DNA from 3 places in the Massilia haematophila genome. Region 3 is predicted to be linked to each of the others. Evidence: predicted binding sites of a transcription regulator. Region 3 holds the regulator's gene; each other region holds the start of a gene.
What was found. The regulator sigma-54, encoded in region 3, starts transcription at its own class of promoters, with help from an activator protein. The targets are predictions, from matches to a motif close to TGGCANGNAANCTGCTTT.
Positions count from the first base shown of each region.

Region 1: the regulator sigma-54 is predicted to act here: its motif matches at 1,662-1,679, upstream of ACFOPH_RS20120 (PEP-CTERM sorting domain-containing protein).
Region 2: the regulator sigma-54 is predicted to act here: its motif matches at 1,727-1,744, upstream of ACFOPH_RS22105 (TorF family putative porin).

Region 1 covers NZ_JBHRVV010000001.1:4,544,591-4,547,862, reverse strand. The annotation lists gene ACFOPH_RS20125 (alkaline phosphatase D family protein) at 1-1,513, shown strand, start outside; gene ACFOPH_RS20120 (PEP-CTERM sorting domain-containing protein) at 1,734-2,318, shown strand; gene ACFOPH_RS20115 (long-chain-fatty-acid--CoA ligase) at 2,409-3,272, opposite strand, start outside.
Region 2 covers NZ_JBHRVV010000001.1:4,980,293-4,983,564, forward strand. The annotation lists gene ACFOPH_RS22095 (adenosylcobalamin-dependent ribonucleoside-diphosphate reductase) at 1-1,149, opposite strand, end outside; partial or broken gene ACFOPH_RS22100 (accessory factor UbiK family protein) at 1,318-1,548, opposite strand; gene ACFOPH_RS22105 (TorF family putative porin) at 1,819-2,556, shown strand; gene glnK (P-II family nitrogen regulator) at 2,570-2,908, shown strand; gene amt (ammonium transporter) at 2,919-3,272, shown strand, end outside.
Region 3 covers NZ_JBHRVV010000001.1:4,770,742-4,774,013, reverse strand. The annotation lists gene ACFOPH_RS21160 (enoyl-CoA hydratase/isomerase family protein) at 1-786, opposite strand, end outside; gene hpf (ribosome hibernation-promoting factor, HPF/YfiA family) at 927-1,280, opposite strand; gene ACFOPH_RS21150 (RNA polymerase factor sigma-54) at 1,346-2,827, opposite strand; gene lptB (LPS export ABC transporter ATP-binding protein) at 2,871-3,272, opposite strand, start outside.

The DNA.
Region 1 (3,272 bases), 230 kb from region 3:
CACCGGCCTCGGTTTCACTGCCAGCGCCGGCGCGGCCGGTTCCTCTTACCCGTTTTCGCTTGGGGTCGCCTCGGGTTCACCGCTGCCCAACGCGGTGATCCTGTGGACGCGCATCCTGTCCGATCCGCTGGACGCGGCCTCGGCGCCGCCGCTCGCCCTCACCGTGCGCTGGGAAGTGGCCGAGGACGAGGCCTTCCGCAAGATCGCAGCGAAAGGCAGCGCCACCGCCTCCCCTGCCCTGGCCCACAGCGTGCACGTCGATGCGACCGGCCTGAAGCCGGACCGCTGGTACTGGTATCGCTTCATGCTGGGCGACGCGGTCAGTCCGGTCGGCCGCACGCGCACCGCGCCCGCCATGGACATCATGCCGACCCGGCTGAAACTGGCGGTAGCCTCTTGCCAGCACTGGGAATTCGGCCACTATGCGGCGCACCGCCACATCGCCCAGGCCGCGCCCGACCTGGTCGCTTTCCTCGGCGACTACATCTATGAATGGGGACCCTACCAGCTGCGCCATCCGCCGCGCGCGGTGCGCTCGCACGAGTCGTTCACGCTGGCCGACTACCGCGCCCGCTATGCGCAGTACAAGAGCGACCCGGACCTGCAGGCCGCGCACCGCGCCGCGCCCTGGATCGTGACCTGGGACGACCATGAGGTCGCCAACGATTACGCAGGCGACGTCGACGAGCGGCTGGCGCCGGATTTCGCGGCACGCCGCGCCGCGGCTTACCAGGCATTCTATGAACACATGCCGCTGCGCCTGCCGGCACCGCGCAGTTTCGGCGCGCTGCGCATGTTCCAGCGCCATGACTGGGGCCGGCTGGCGCGCTTCCACCTGCTCGACAGCCGCCAGTACCGCTCTCCCCTCGCCTGTTCGAAACCCGGCCGCGGCGGTTCGAACGTGGTGCTGGCGCGCGCCTGCGCCGAGCTGCGCGATCCGCGGCGGACAATGCTGGGGCTGGAGCAGGAAGCCTGGCTGGCGCAGGGTTTGTCGTCGTCGCGGGCGCGCTGGAACATCCTGGCGCAGCAGACCCTGATGGCGCAGTCGAGCGGCGTGCCGGTGCGCTCGCCCGACGATGGCCGCTTCTGGACCGATGGCTGGGATGGTTATCCGGCCGCGCGCCGGCGCCTGCTCGACACCCTGGCGACAAGCCGCGCCCGCAATCCGCTGGTGCTCTCGGGCGACGTCCACACCTTCTACGCGGCCGAGCTACGGCGCGATGTCGCGCGGCCGGTGTCGAAAACGAACCCGATCGTTGCGGCCGAGTTCTGTGGCACCTCGGTCACCTCCAGCTCGCGGCCGCAGGCGCGCACTGCGGAAAACGTCGAGCGCAATTCGCACATCCTGTATGGCCGCAGCGACCGGCGCGGGTACATGCTGATCGACCTGACGCCGGCCGCGAGCACGGCGCAGTTCATGGCGCTCGACGATGTGCGCGATGCATGCACGGCGCAGTCGGTCCTCGACGCTTTCAGGGTCGACGCCGGTGTCGCCCGGGTTCGAGGCGCCTAGGACGATCCGCTACTACGCAGCGCCGCCATGCGCCTTCCTTGATGGGATGACCGTGGATTGTCGACTGTCTTTACAGTGCAATGCGCAATGAGTGAAGTAAGGAAATAATTTCCCCGTAAATACAAAGGCTTGCGTTTCGGCACTGGTCTGGCATTCTTCTTGCTAGTTCGATAACGCAACAATAACCATAAGTCGTTAACGCATCCAACTGGGGAATTCCATGTTCAAGAAAATCAAATTTGCCGTACCGTTCGCGTTTGCCCTGCTTTCCGGCGCTGCCAGCGCCGTGCCCCTGACCTTCAGTGGCAGCCTGGCATCGCCTTCCCTGCCGCCGTTCTGGACGCTCTCGGACAACGTCGACGTCAGCACGGCCATCGCGCCCTACAACAAGTTCTCGAACGGCGTCATCTCGATCACCTTCAATGGCGACTTCGACGAGAGCGATGCGAACCTGCTCCTGATGCTGGAAAGCGTGGACCTCGGCTGGATGCTGAACGGAAATACCGACGACGATCGCTGGGACCACCCGACCGATGCGGCACCGGGCCACAACATCACCTTCTCCACCTCCGCCACCCTGACCGATGCGGAACTGGCATCGATCCTCGCGGACGGCAATATCGGCCTCAGCATCCGCGACGATTACCCGGCAGGTGGCGACTGGGTCGACTGGATTAATTATTTCGATTACCAGATCAGCTTTGACGCCGGCAACGCGAACGCCGTTCCCGAGCCGGGCTCGCTGGCCCTGCTGGGCCTGGGCTTGGCCGGCGTCGCCCTGCGCAGGAGGAAGCGCGCCGCCTGACCGGCGCCGGCGCGAGCTGGAGCGTCATAAAAAAACCGGCACGGTGTCCTCACACCGTGCCGGTTTTGCGTTTCCTATTCCAACCGTTCCTCAAGCCGTCTGCTTCTCGTCCCGCAGTTCGCGGCGCAGGATCTTGCCGACGTTGGTCTTCGGCAGCGTGTCGCGGAACTCGATGTGGCGCGGACGCTTGTAGCCGGTCAGTTCGTCCTTGCAGAAATGCAGCAGGTCTTCGGCGGTCAGCTTCGGGTCCTTCTTCACCACGTACAGCTTCACGGCTTCGCCCGAGTGCTTATCCGGCACGCCGACGCAGGCCACTTCCAGCACGCCCGGGTGCGAGGCGACCACGTTCTCGACTTCGTTCGGGTAGACGTTGAAGCCCGAGACGATGATCATGTCCTTCTTGCGGTCGACGATGCGGGTGTAGCCCTTCTCGTCCATGATGCCGATGTCGCCGGTCTTCAGGAAACCATCCGCCGTCATGACCTTGGCGGTCTCGTCGTCGCGCTTCCAGTAGCCAGCCATCACCTGCGGGCCGCGCACGGCGATTTCGCCGGACTGGCCGAACGGGACAGGTTGGTCCGCTTCGCCGAGGATCAGCACTTCGGTCGACGGCAGCGGCAGGCCGATGGTGCCCGTGAAATCGGTGATGTCGCAGCGGTTGGCGGTGACCACCGGCGAAGTCTCGGACAGGCCGTAGCCCTCGACGATCGGGCAGCCGGTAATTTTCAGCCATTTGTCGGCCACCGCCTGCTGCACGGCCATGCCGCCGCCCGGGCAGACCAGGTAGCTGGAATGGTCGAGATTTGCGAAGGTCGATTGATTGACCAGGCCGTTGTACAGGGTGTTCACGGCCGGGAAGACGTTGATCTTGTACTTGCCCAGTTCCTTGATGAAGCCGTCCATGTCGCGCGGGTTCGGGATCAGGACGTTCATGCCGCCCAGGCGCATGCCGAG
Region 2 (3,272 bases), 210 kb from region 3:
GTAGCGCAGGCCGAGCATCACCAGCGCGCTGCCCAGGCCCAGGAAACCCAGGCCAATACGGCGCTTGGCGCGCGCCTCGGCGGCCTGCTGCGGCAGCGGCCACTCGGTGGCGTCGAGCACCAGGTCGAGCATGCGCACCGCCACCGCGGCGACCTCGCGCATGCGTTCGAAGTCGAAGGCGGCATCCGGGCCGAACGGATCGTCGACGAAGCAGGTGAGGTTCAGCGAACCCAGGTCGCAGCAGCCGTAGGCGGGCAGGGGTTGCTCGCCGCAGGGATTGGTGGCGCGCAGCTCTTCGGCGTACCAGAGGTTGTTTTCCTCGTTCATGCGGTCGACGAACAGCACGCCCGGCTCGGCGTGGTCGTAGGTGGACAGCATGATCTTTTCCCACAGCGCGCGCGCCGGCACTTCCCGGTACACCCACAGGCCATCCGCGCGCCGGTACGCTCCCTGCGCCACGGCGTCCTCGCCGGGCTCGGCGCGGTGCACCAGCGCGAACGGCGCATCGGCTTCGAGCGCGCGCATGAAGGCGTCGCTCACGCCGACCGAGATGTTGAAGTTCGACAGGCCGCCCAGGTCCTTGGCGGCGATGAAGGCTTCGATGTCGGGGTGGTCGATGCGCAGCACGCCCATCTGGGCGCCGCGCCGGGCGCCGGCCGATTCCACCGTCTTGCACGAGGCGTCGAACAGTTCCATGTACGACACCGGCCCGGACGCGCGCGAGCGGGTGCCGCGCACCAGGCTGCCGAAGGGACGGATCGCGCTGAAGTCGTAGCCGACGCCGCCGCCGCGCCGCATGGTCTCGGCCGCTTCCGCCAGCGCGGTATAGATGCCGGGCAGGCCGTCCTCGACGCCCGTGACGGAATCGCCGACCGGCTGCACGAAGCAGTTGATGAGGGTGGCCTTGATGTTCAGGCCGGCGGCGGAGTTGATGCGTCCGCCGGGGATGAAGCCCTGTTCCTGGGCCCACAGGAAGCGCTCGGTGAATTCGGCGCGCCGCTCGGGCGTTTCCAGCGCCGCCAGCGCCGTGGCTACGCGCCGGCGCACGTCGGCGACCGAGGTCTCGTCGCCTTTTGCATATTTCTCGCGCAGGACGTCGAGCGAGACTTCCTGCGGCGGGAGCATCGACAACTGGTCGGCTGCATTCATGGTCCGCGTCTCCGTACCCGAATGCCGCCGCCGGCTTTACGGCTTGTCGATGATGACGTGCGGCGCGGCCGGGTCGGTGGCGCCGGCGAGCGGGACGTCGGCGCTGGCTGCCGGCGCTGGCTTGGCCGCCGACGTTGCCGCCGAGGTTGCCGCTGCGGGCTGCGCCGTCAGGCGAGCCTCCAGCTCGACCACGCGCAGTTCGAGCGCCTCGAGCTTGGCGCGGGTCTTGGCCAGCACCTGGGCCTGGATGTCGAATTCCTCGCGCGTCACCAGGTCGAGCTTGGAAAAGCCCTGGGTCATCATCGCCTTGACGTTGCGTTCGATGTCCTTGGCGGGCGAGCTTTCCATGGCCTGGTTGATTTTGCCCTGCAAGTCGTTGAAGAAGTTGTTCATGTCCATCTGTCCTAGTGTTCCGGCCGTTGCACCACGCTGGTGCGAAATGGTGTGCAGCGGGTGTGCAGCGGCCTGCTTTGGTGCGCCGTGACGCGGCTGCGACGGGCACGCACCGGTTTGTACTTATTGAACCAGAAGTGTGGCACCTGTATGAAAAATCAAGCACACGGGTGCCGTCTCGAGCTGGCACGCATTCTGCTAAAGGAAGGGTAAGCCGAATGACGCACAGATTGTAAACCGCATCGAACACATTGTTCCAATAACAGGGGAATCGTCATGAAAAGCAGGATGGCAGCAAGCGCGGCGGCGTTCACGCTGATGGCAGCAGGGGGCAGCCTGGCCCGGGCCCAGGAAGCGCCGGCGCCCGAACACCAGGTGAGCTACAACGCCGCGCTCACCAGCGAATACCGCTACCGCGGCCTGGCGCAGACGCGCTTCGAACCGGCCCTGCAGGGCGGCGCCGACTACACCCACACGCCGAGCGGCTTCTACGCCGGCACCTGGCTCTCGACCATCAAGTGGATCGACGATGCCGGCGGCGACGCGAACGTCGAGGTCGACCTGTATGCCGGCAAGCGCGGCCAGCTCACCGACGCCATCAGCTACGACGTGGGCGGCCTGTACTACGTGTATCCGTCGAACGGCCTGCCGACCAACGCCAACACCTTCGAGCTCTACGGCCAGCTCGGCTATGGCCCGGTCTACGTCAAGTATTCGCATGCGACCAGCAACCTGTTCGGCACCGCCGACAGCAAGAACAGCGGCTACCTCGACATCGGCGCCAACGTCCCGGTTGCCGACAAGCTGGTGCTGAACCTGCACGCGGGGCGCCAGCGCGTGAAGAACAACGGCGACTACTCGTACAACGACTACAAGGTCGGCCTGAGCTACGACTTCGGCGTCGCCACCGCTTCGCTGGCCTGGGTCAAGGCGAACACCGACGCGTATGTGAGCCCGCGCGGCAAGAATCTCGGCAAGTCGGCGGCCGTGTTTTCTGTATCAAAAACTTTCTGAAAGAGGCAACACCATGAAACTGATTACCGCCATCATCAAGCCCTTCAAGCTCGACGAAGTGCGCGAGGCCCTGTCGGAGATCAACGTGCAGGGCATGACGGTGACCGAAGTGAAAGGCTTCGGCCGCCAGAAGGGCCACACCGAGCTCTACCGCGGCGCCGAGTACGTGGTCGACTTCCTGCCGAAAATCAAGATCGAAGCGGCCGTCGACGACGCCGTGATCGACCAGGTGATCGACGCCATCCAGGGCGCCGCCCGCACCGGCAAGATCGGCGACGGCAAGATCTTCGTGTCCGACCTCAACCAGGTCATCCGTATCCGTACCGGCGAAACCGGCAACGACGCACTGTAAGGGAAGCCCCATGAAAACGATAACGAGCAAGATTCTCGCAGCCGCGCTGGGCCTCGGCCTGGCCCTGCCGGCCATGGCCGCACCTTCCATCAACAAGGGCGACACCGCCTGGATGTTCGTCGCCACGCTGCTGGTGATCATGATGTCGATCCCGGGCCTGGCCTTGTTCTACGGCGGCCTGGTGCGCGCCAAGAACATGCTGTCGGTGCTGCTGCAGGTGTTCATGATCTTCTCCCTGATCATCGTGCTGTGGTGCCTGTACGGCTACTCGCTGGCCTTCACCGGCGGCAGCCCCTTCATCGGCGGTTTCGACCGCGCCTTCCTGAACGGCATCTACGATCCGGCCAGCGGCGTGTTCAGCATG
Region 3 (3,272 bases):
GGCGAACGGGTTTTCGTCGCGCGAGAGCGATGCCATGATCGCGGCAACGGACGCCGCGCCGAAGTGGGCGTCGATCGCGGCGCGCTGGGCCTGTAGTTGGCTGGGCCCCACTTCACTCGCGAAGCCGGCCGCGAATCCACGGATTGCGTCGACCAGTTGCGCGCCGGGCGTCGACGCGATCAAGGCCGTCAACGCGCCCAGCTGAGCGCCGGGGACGTGCACGTCCGCCAGGCCGACATACAAGGCATCCGCAGCGCCGATGGTCAGGCCGGTGAGACCGAGGTAGTTGCCCAGCTGGCCAGGCGCATGCGACAGGAAATGGCTGCCGCCGACGTCCGGGAACAGGCCGATGTTCACTTCCGGCATGGCCATCTTGGTGCGGTCGGTCACGATGCGCAGTCCGGTGTCCGGGCCGCCCTGGGCGATGCCCATGCCGCCGCCCATCACGACGCCGTCCATGACCGAGATATAAGGCTTCGGATAGAAGTGAATCAGGTGATTCAGGGCGTATTCTTCGGTGAAGAAATCCTCGAGCAGCGCGCTACCGCCCATCGGCGTGGCGTGGCCGGCTTCGTGGAAGAAGCGGATGTCGCCGCCCGCGCACAGGGCTTTTTCGCTGCTGCTGGTGATCACGACCGCGTCGACCCTGCTGTCGTCGCGCCAGGCCAGCAGCACCTCGGTCAGGCGCCGCACCATGTCGAGCGATAACGAGTTCAATGCTTTCGGACGGTCGAGGGTGATCGTGCCGGTGCCGTTGGCAACGCGGGTCAGGACGAAGTCGGTCATGGTCGGTCCGTGGTAGAAAAAACACGCATTCTACCGAAGGACGAGACAACTGGGGTATTGACGGCGCGGCAAGAAATGAACATGCCGGAAATGAAAAGGGCGCCATGGGCGCCCTCGTTCAGACGGTGCTTGCCGGCCTGTCAGGCGACGGCTGCCTCTCCGCCTTCAGGGCGGCGCTTGAGCGCCTCGTGACTATGATTCTGCAGGATGGTTTTGTATTTCATCACCTGCCGATCCAGCCTGTCCATCAACAGGTCGATCGCCGCGTACAGGTCTTGCGCAACGCTTTCCACGTGCACGGTCTTGCCGGACATGCGCACATTAATCTCGGCTTTCTGCCTTTTGTCTTTTTCGGTGAGATTGTCGATCGCGAGGATCACGTGGGAGTCGATCACTTGATCGAAATGGCGGGTAATGCGTTCGAGCTTGTTCTGTACGTATTCACGGATGGCGGGGGTTACGTCGAGGTGGTGACCGCTGATGGTGAGATTCATACACACTCCTTTGAAGATGTGGCGGCTGCCGCGCCGCGCCACAAGGAAGCGCGAGGGTGCCGCCGTTACAAGGATTTGCGGAGACTAACGGGAGGAATTTTCAGTGCTTCACGGTACTTGGCAACCGTGCGGCGTGCGATGACCATTCCTTGTTCACCGAGCATTTCCGCGATCTTGCTATCGGATAATGGGTTCTTGGGGTCTTCTGCTCCTGTCAGTTGCGCGATGAGAGCCCGGATCGCCGTCGAAGACGCTTCGCCCCCCGCTTCGGTGGCGACGTGGCTTCCGAAGAAATACTTCAACTCAAACATGCCGTGCGGGGTCAGCATGAATTTCTGAGTTGTGACACGAGAAATTGTGCTCTCGTGTAGTCCTAGTGTATCAGCTATCTCACGAAGCACAAGGGGCCGCATGGCAACCGCGCCATGGCTGAAAAAGTTCCGCTGACGCTCAACGATTGCCTGCGATACACGCAGGATCGTGTCGAAGCGCTGGCGCATGTTCTTGATCAGCCACTTCGCTTCCTGCAGCTGCGCGCTCATCTGGCTTTCGCCCTTGCCCTGCTTGAGCAGGGCCGCGTACATGTTGTTCACGCGCAGGCGCGGCATCACGTCCTGGTTCAGCATCACGCCCCAGCCGTTCTTCGTTTTCCGGACAATTACGTCCGGAACCACGTAGTCCGAGGTGCTCGAGGCGAAGGCCGCGCCGGGATGCGGATTGCACTGGCGGATCACAGCCTGGGCTTCGCGCAGGTCTTCGTCGTCGCAGTCGAGCGCCTTTTTCAGTTTGTTGAATTCGCGCTGCGCGAACCAGGTGAGATATCCCTCGACGATCTTGAGGGCCATGCGCCGCGTCACCAGCGGCACGCCAGGCATGGCGCGGATCTGCAGCGCCAGGCATTCGGCGGCGCTGCGCGCACCCACGCCCACCGGATCGAGGCTTTGCACCAGCGCCAGCGCGCAGCGCAGCTCGTCCATCTCGACCTCGAGCTCCTCGGGCAGGCGCGCGTGGATCTCATCCAACTGCTCTTCCAGGTAGCCGTTGTCGTCGATGGCGTCGATCACCAGTTCGGCCAGCGCGCGGTCGCGCATGCCCAGTCCCGTCACCCGCACCTGTTCCGACAGGTGCTCGCGCAGCGTGACGCCGGCCGCTTCCAGCTGCGGGCGGCCATCCTCGTCCTCGCCGTTGCCGGCGCCACGTCCGGGTTCGCCCCAGTCGCCATCGCCGCGGTCGGCATCGCGCTCGCCATCGGCGCCCGCGGCGTCGAAACCGTCCACCGCTTCGCCGTTCGCGGCCCCCTCTTCCGCGCCGGGCGCGGCCGGCGCCTCGCCGCTGCCGGGCGCACTGTTGATGGCGCCGTCGGCGAGCAGGCGCACCGAGTGGTCGAGCGGATCGTCGAGCCGTTCGAGCAAGGGATTGTCGGACAGGATCTGTTCGATTTCCTGGTGCAGTTCCAGCGTCGACAACTGCAGCAGGCGGATCGATTGCTGAAGCTGCGGGGTGAGCGCCAGGTGCTGCGAAGTCCGGAGTTGCAGGGATTGTTTCATCGCTTGTTGCTGCCAGGTTGTCGCTTCGTGATTGCTACGATTGCTACATGCGGAAGTGCTCGCCCAGGTAGACGCGGCGCACCGATTCGTCGGCGATGATGTCGTCAGGGCGGCCCGAGGCCAGCACGGCGCCCTGGTTGATGATGTAGGCGCGGTCGCAGATGCCGAGCGTCTCGCGTACGTTGTGGTCGGTGATCAGGACGCCGATGCCGCGCTCCTTCAGGAAGCGCACGATGCGCTGGATCTCGATCACCGCGATCGGGTCGACCCCGGCGAAGGGTTCGTCGAGCAGCACGAAGCGCGGATTGGTGGCCAGCGCGCGCGCGATCTCGACGCGGCGGCGCTCGCCGCCCGACAGCGACAGCGCCGGGTTCTCGCGCAGCTTCTCGATCTGGAGTTCGGCCAGCAGCGAATCGAGGCGCTCGTTGATCGCGTCCTTCGAGAG